3 regions of the Kitasatospora sp. NPDC087314 genome follow, and region 3 is predicted to be linked to each of the others. Evidence: riboswitches for the same ligand, from Rfam matches in the RefSeq annotation. Region 3 holds a riboswitch; each other region holds the start of a gene.

Region 1 (2,258 bases), on a different contig from region 3:
GTCACCGGGGTGAGCAGCACGCCGTTGCGGTAGTGGCCGGTGGCGGCGACCAGCCCGGGCAGTGCGGTCGGGCCCAGCAGCGGGGCGTTGTTCGGCGAGCCGGGCCGCAGCCCCGCCGAGGTCTCCACCAGCGGGAGTTCGGTGATGCCCGGGACCAACTCGTGGGCGTCGCGCAGCAGTTCGTACACCCCGCCGGCGGTGACCGTGGTGTCGTAGCCCTGTTCCTCGGTGGTCGCGCCGATCACCAGCTCGCCGTTCTCCCGGGGCACCAGGTACAGGTGTTGGCCGCGCACCACCGCGCGGACGTTGCGGGACAGGAACGGCCGGTACGCCCCGGGGATCCGCAGCCGCAGGATCTGCCCCTTCACCGGGCGGATCGCCGGCAGCACGCCCTCGGGCAGCCCGGGCAACCGGTGGCTGTGCGGGCCGGCCGCGAGCACCACCTGCTCGGCGGTCAGGGTCTCCTGCGTGCCGAGGCGGGCGCCGACCGCGCGGCCGTTCTCGACCAGCAGCCCGACGGCCTCGGCGCGGTGGATCACGACCCCGGCGCGTTCGCCGGCGGCCAGCAGGGCGGTCAGCAAGCGGCGGGGATCCACCTGGTGGTCGTCCGCGGCGTACAGGCCGCCACGCACGCCGGGGGCGAGCATCGGCTCCAGCTTGCGGGCCTCCCGGCCGGTCAGCCAGGCCGAGTCCAGGCCGAGCCGCTGGTGGAAGGCGTGCAGTTCGCGCAGTTCCTCGCGGTCGTCGGAGTCCAGCGCGACCGCGATCGTGCCGCACCGGCGGTACCCGGTGTCCAGGCCGCCGCTCGCCTCGGTGAGCTCGGCGGCGAAGTCCCCGTAGCGCTGGTTGGAGGCCATGCCGAGGCGCAGCAGCGGCTCCTCGCCGTACTGCAGCTCGGTGACCGGGGCGAGCATCCCGGCCGCGACCCCGGCCGCCCCGCCGCCGGGGGAGGGGTCGACCACCAGGATCCTCTTCAGCCCGCGCTGCGCGGCGCGCCAGGCGACGGCGAGGCCGATGACGCCCCCGCCGATCACCAGCACGTCGGCGCGGGTGCTTTCGGGCAAGCGTGACAAAGCTGCTCTTCTCCCTTCGCCGGTATGACCCGGATCAGGTTCGGACGGTCGCGGGCCGTGCCAGCCCGCCTCTCAGCCCGGTACGCCGGGCTCCCGTGATGGTGTCCCCACCATAACGCCGGGGTCGGCCCGGCCGAAGGCCCGTACGAAGGGTGGACGGGCCGGTGGGGCGCCCGGGACCGCTGAGTACAGTGACGGGCGTGGCAGAGCTGAGCGGAACGGATCGGGTGGTCGTCGTCGGGGCCGGGCTGGCCGGGGCACAGTGCGCCCTGAAGCTGCGGCAGGGCGGCTGGCCGGGGCGGATCACGCTGGTCGGCGAGGAGCCGCACGCGCCGTACGACCGGCCGCCGCTGTCCAAGGACGTGCTGCTCGGCAAGGCCGACGCCACCACCCTGGACATCGACTACCCGCACCTCGGCATCGAGGTGCTCACCGGCCGCCGCGCCACCGGCCTCACCCCCGGCGTGCTGCACACCGACGACGGCGACCTCCCGTACGGCGCGCTGGTGATCGCCACCGGCGCCACCCCGCGCGCCCTGCCCGGCGCCGAGCGCGCGCACCTGCTGCACACCCTGGACGACGCGCTGGCGCTGCGCGCCCTGCTGCGGCCCGGCCTGCGGCTGGTACTGGTCGGCGCGGGCTGGATCGGCGCCGAGGTGTCCACCGCGGCGCGCGCCGCGGGCTGTGAGGTGACCGTGGTCGAGGCGGGCCCGGCGCCCGTCCCCGGCGCGCTGCCGACCGAGGTCGGCTCGGCGATGGCCGCCTGGTACGCCGAGGCCGGCGTCGACCTGCGCTGCGGGGTCGGCGTGGCCGCCGTCGAGCCCGGCGCGGTGCTGCTGGCGGACGGCTCGCACCTGCCCGCCGACGAGGTGGTGGTCGGCGTCGGCGCCCGGCCCGCGACGGGTTGGCTGGCCGGCTCCGGCGTCGAACTGGACGAGACCGGCGCGGTCCTGGTGGACGAGCGGCTGCGGACGGGCCTGCCCGGCGTCTTCGCGGCCGGCGACTGCGTCAGCTACCCGTCCGCCCGCGCCGGCGCCCGGCTGGCCGTCCAGCACTGGGACCACGCGCTGCAGTCCGGCGAGGCCGCGGCCGCCGCCGTGCTCGGCGCGGACGCGCCGCCGTACGACCCGGTGCCGTACTTCTGGTCGGAGCAGTTCGGGCGAATGGTCCAGTACGCCGGGCGGC
Region 2 (2,258 bases), 260 kb from region 3:
CGTCCGCCGGGTACTGGCACTCACCGACCGGCTCGGTGAGGAGATCTCCCCGGCCGAACGGCGTCGGGTCGTCGAGCACTTCACGACCACCTCGCGCTACGAGTGGATGTTCTGGGACGCGGCCTGGCGCGGGGAGCGCTGGCCGGTCTGACCAGCTCATGGCCGGGTGGGCCCGGGGCCGGGACGGTCAGGGTCGGGGCCTCGGGGGTGGTGACGGTGCGGTCAGGCGTGGCTGAATCCCCCAAGTAGCCGTGGTGCAGGGGCAGTTCCGGAGAGTCCGACATCTCCTGGACGCGTGGGGCCGGCCCGGTTCTCAGGTCGCTCCGAGGATTTCCCGGGGGCCTTCCCGGAGGTCCGGGCGGGGTCTTTCCCCGGGGCCCGGGTCGGGGTGATCTAGGGGTTCTCTCCGGGCCGTCGGGCCTCGTTACGGCACTGGCGTCCCCGTACGATCGAAGTACCGAAGCAAGCGGGATGCGGCACCGGACGGCAGCCGACCCCACGGGGAGAGAAGGAACGGACATGGCTGAGCTCTGGAAGTCGCTGCCCGCCTGGGTGCGCAACATCGTCATCCCGGTGCTGGTCCTGGTGCTGCTCTGGAACATCGTGGGATTCGTCTTCGGTGTCGTCGGTGCGCTGCTGAGCATAGTGATCAAGGTGCTGGTGGTCGTCGGTATCGCGGCCGCCGTGGTGGTCCTGGTGAAGAAGGCCGCCAAGGGCTGAGGGAACGCCCGAGGCCCGGCACCCCGCGACGGGGCGCCGGGCCTCGGGCGTTTCGGCGTGCTGCCACCGGCTGCCGGATCCCCTCCGTGGACCCCCTCTGGACCTGCGGCGATCGGCTCGCTACCGTGTTGGGCGTCGTGTGCAGGCAACACCGCCTGTGGACGCGGGAGCTCGGAGCACCGGGCTGAGAGGGCGCTGACCGGGACGTCGACGGACGGACCGACGGCTGCGTCGACCGCAGGAACCTGACCGGGTAATGCCGGCGTAGGGAGTAGAGGTCAGATGACCACGTTCGAAGCACAGCCGCAGTCTGCCCGGAACAGCGCCGTCACCAGCGCGGGCACCGGCTACCCGACCCCGGCCTGGCGCAAGGCCTACCGCGAGGGGTCCCGGCCCGACCTGCGGGTCCCGTACCGCGAGGTGCAGCTCACCAACGGCCGGACCGTCCCGCTGTACGACACCTCCGGCCCGTACACCGACCAGGCCTACGAGCCCGACGTGCGGCGCGGCCTGCCCGCCCTGCGCGACGCCTGGATCCGCCAGCGCGGCGACGTCGAGGAGTACGACGGCCGCGAGGCGCGCCCCGAGGACGACGGGATCAAGCACACCTCGCCGCGCGGCGGAAACCTGCGCAACCTGGACGCGGTGTTCCCCGGCCGCCCGCGCCGTCCGCTGCGCGGCCGCGGTGGTGCCGCCGTCACCCAACTCGCCTACGCCAAGCGGGGCGTGGTCACCCCCGAGATGGAGTTCGTGGCGCTGCGGGAGGGCCTCGCCCCCGAGTACGTGCGGGCCGAGGTGGCCCGCGGACGGGCCGTCATCCCGGTCAACGTGAACCACCCCGAGGTGGAGCCGGCCGTCATCGGCACCAACTTCCTGGTGAAGATCAACGCCAACATCGGCAACTCCGCCGTCACCTCCTCGATCGAGGAGGAGGTGGAGAAGATGACCTGGGCCACCCGCTGGGGCGCCGACACCGTCATGGACCTCTCCACCGGCCGCAACATCCACACCACCCGCGAGTGGATCCTGCGCAACTCCCCCGTGCCGATCGGCACCGTGCCGCTCTACCAGGCCCTGGAGAAGGTCGACGGCAAGGCCGAGGAGCTGAGCTGGGAGGTGTACCGGGACACCATCGTCGAGCAGTGCGAACAGGGCGTCGACTACATGACCGTCCATGCCGGCGTCCTGCTGCGGTACGTCCCGCTGACCGCCCGCCGCAAGACCGGCATCGTCTCGCGCGGCGGCTCGATCATGGCCGCCTGGTGCCTGGCGCACCACCAGGAGAACTTCCTCTACACGAACTTCGAGGAGCTCTGCGACATCCTCGCGAGCTACGACGTCACCTTCTCGCTCGGCGACGGCCTGCGTCCTGGCTCCATCGCGGACGCCAACGACGAGGCGCAGTTCGCCGAACTGCAGACCCTCGGCGAGCTCGGCCGGATCGCCCGCGAGCGCGACGTCCAGGTGATGATCGAGGGCCCGGGCCACGTCCCGATGAACAAGATCAAGGAGAACATGGATCTCCAGAAGGAGATCTG
Region 3 (2,258 bases):
GGGCCGCCGGGGTAGCCCGGGCCGCCGCCGGTGGCGTCGTGGGCGGCGCCCCAGCCGCCGAGCGGCTGGCCGGCGCCGAACGGGTGGTGCGCGGGAGCGGGGTGCGCGGCGGGGGTGCCGTACGGGTCGTGCGGTGCGGGGGCGGCCGGGGTGCCGTACGGGTCCTGCGCGCCGGCGGCGGGGACGCCGTGGGCCGGGGTGGCGTACGGGTTGGCGACCGGCGGCAGGGCCGGGCTCTCGGCGGCGGGCGCGGCCGGCGGGGCGGGCGGCAGGACCGGCGGCGGCGCGTCGATGTAGCCGGTGGCGGGGTCGACGGGGACGGCGGGTGCCTCGGCGGCGGGGGCGGCCTGCGGGGCCGCCTCCGGCGCGGGGACCTTGCCGAAGGCCACGGTGGGCCGGTGCCCGCCCTGGGCCGGCACACCCTCGGCCGGCACAGCCTCAACCGGTACGTCGCCGGCCGGCGCGGCCTCGGGCTCGGGCACCCGGCTGAACGCCATGGTCGACTGGTGCCCGCCGTCCGCCGGCGCCGCCTCGGCCTCGGCCGGGGCGGGCGCCTGCGACGGGGCCGCTCCCGGCTCGGGGACCCTGCCGAAGGCCATCGTCGGCTGGTGCCCGCCCGCGGCGGAGCCGTCGGAAGCGGGAACAGCCGCCGCCTGGCCGCCCGAGGGCTGCTCCCCCTGCGGCCCGGTGGGCCCAACCTCGCGCTCGGTGCTCACGGACGACCTCCATAGCTGGCAGAACCAAGGACCATAGTTTTTCGCACTGTCGATTCGATTGCCGTAAGGACCCCTCTGAAGAACTCATAAGAATCCTTAGCCGGCACCGACAGTCAACGCCGCCGACCAGCGCCGACGGCCGACACCGACGGTCGGAGGCTCCCCCACCTCCGTCGGACGTCCCGCGATGCGGACCGCACACCCCGTGGCCTTGGCGTTCACCCCGCTGCCGGTTAGCCTGGCGCTCTAACTGACACGCGGGAGCTTGGACCTTCCAGGCTGAGAGTGCGCTGGTCGACCGTACGCCACGGGATCGTGGGCGGACCGTCGAGGGGGCGCAGACCGCCGGAACCTGTCCGGGTAATGCCGGCGTAGGGAGTATCGGCCATGCCGCCTGCTTCGCCATCCTCTTCTTCGGACGCGTCCGCGTCCAAGGGTTTCCCCGATCCGTCCACGGGCGCCCCCGCCGGAGCGGCGACCGCCGTCCTGGACCGCCCGGAGCGTACCGAGGCACCGCTCGTGCTGGACACCGAGCCGCCGCGCACGCTGCGCTTCCGGGACCACTTCGCGCTCTGGATGAACCTGGGCGTCAGCCTGATCGGCTTCTCCACCGCCGCCACCGTGCTCGGCGCCAAGGGCAGCGAGCTGTCGCTGGCCGCCGCGGTGACCGCGATCGTGGCCGGCACCGTGGTCGGCACCGCGATGCTCGGTGTGGCCGCGCTGATCGGGGCCCGCACCGGCGCGCCCGCGATGGCGAACCTGCGCGGGCTGTTCGGTACCCGGCTGTCGTACGTCCCGACGGTGCTGAACATCGTCCAGTGCGTCGGCTGGGGCGTGTTCGAGCTGCTGACGATCGCGGCGGGCGCGCAGACCGTCGCCCACACGGACGGCTACCGCTGGCTGTTCGTGGTCCTGGCGGGCGCGCTGACCACCGCGCTGACCATCTGGCCGCTGGGCTCGATCGCGGTGCTGCGCCGCTTCGTGGCCGGTGCCGTCGCCGTCGCGATGGTGTACTTCACCGTCCAGCTGGGTCGCCAGGGGGTGCCCGACCCGGGCGCCGGCAACTGGCACGGCTTCCTGGGCGCCACCGACGCGATGATCGCGGTGTCGATCTCCTTCGTCCCGCTCGCCGCCGACTACACCCGGCACTCGCGCACCCCGCGCTCGGCGTTCTGGGGCAGCTTCTCCGGCTACACGATCGCCCAGGTCTGGTGCTACGTGCTCGGCCTGATGGCCCTGCTGCAGTCCGACGGCGACCCGAACCGGATCTTCGACTCCTTCCTCGGCGTCTGGGCCGGCTGGCTGTTCCTGCTGGTGCTGGTGCTGCGCGAGACCGACCAGTCCTTCGCCAACGTGTACTCGACGGCGATGTCGGTGCAGAACCTGCTGCCGAAGGTGGACCGCCGGGTGCTGACCGGCGGGATCGGGCTGCTGATCACCGTGCTGGCGCTGCAGATCGACGAGTTCACCGACACCTACACCAACTTCCTCGGCCTGATCGGCTCGGTCTTCGTGCCGCTGCTGGCGGTGCTGGCGGTGGAC

The links. Region 3 has a riboswitch for thiamine pyrophosphate ahead of ACIO5E_RS07225 (purine-cytosine permease family protein). Riboswitches for the same ligand answer to the same signal wherever they lie in the genome.
Region 1: linked by a shared signal. The riboswitch ahead of thiO (glycine oxidase ThiO) and the one ahead of ACIO5E_RS07225 (purine-cytosine permease family protein) in region 3 are both predicted to bind thiamine pyrophosphate.
Region 2: linked by a shared signal. The riboswitch ahead of thiC (phosphomethylpyrimidine synthase ThiC) and the one ahead of ACIO5E_RS07225 (purine-cytosine permease family protein) in region 3 are both predicted to bind thiamine pyrophosphate.

What each region holds. Positions count from the first base shown of each region.
Region 1 covers NZ_JBIUYE010000001.1:477,598-479,855, forward strand. Annotated here, with positions in the region: gene thiO (glycine oxidase ThiO) at 1-1,064, opposite strand, end outside; TPP riboswitch at 1,068-1,180, opposite strand; gene ACIO5E_RS02180 (NAD(P)/FAD-dependent oxidoreductase) at 1,265-2,258, shown strand, end outside.
Region 2 covers NZ_JBIUYE010000003.1:410,741-412,998, forward strand. Annotated here, with positions in the region: gene tenA (thiaminase II) at 1-151, shown strand, start outside; gene ACIO5E_RS08350 (DUF5326 family protein) at 520-720, shown strand; TPP riboswitch at 874-1,008, shown strand; gene thiC (phosphomethylpyrimidine synthase ThiC) at 1,003-2,258, shown strand, end outside.
Region 3 covers NZ_JBIUYE010000003.1:151,349-153,606, forward strand. Annotated here, with positions in the region: gene ACIO5E_RS07220 (S1C family serine protease) at 1-716, opposite strand, end outside; TPP riboswitch at 964-1,111, shown strand; gene ACIO5E_RS07225 (purine-cytosine permease family protein) at 1,104-2,258, shown strand, end outside.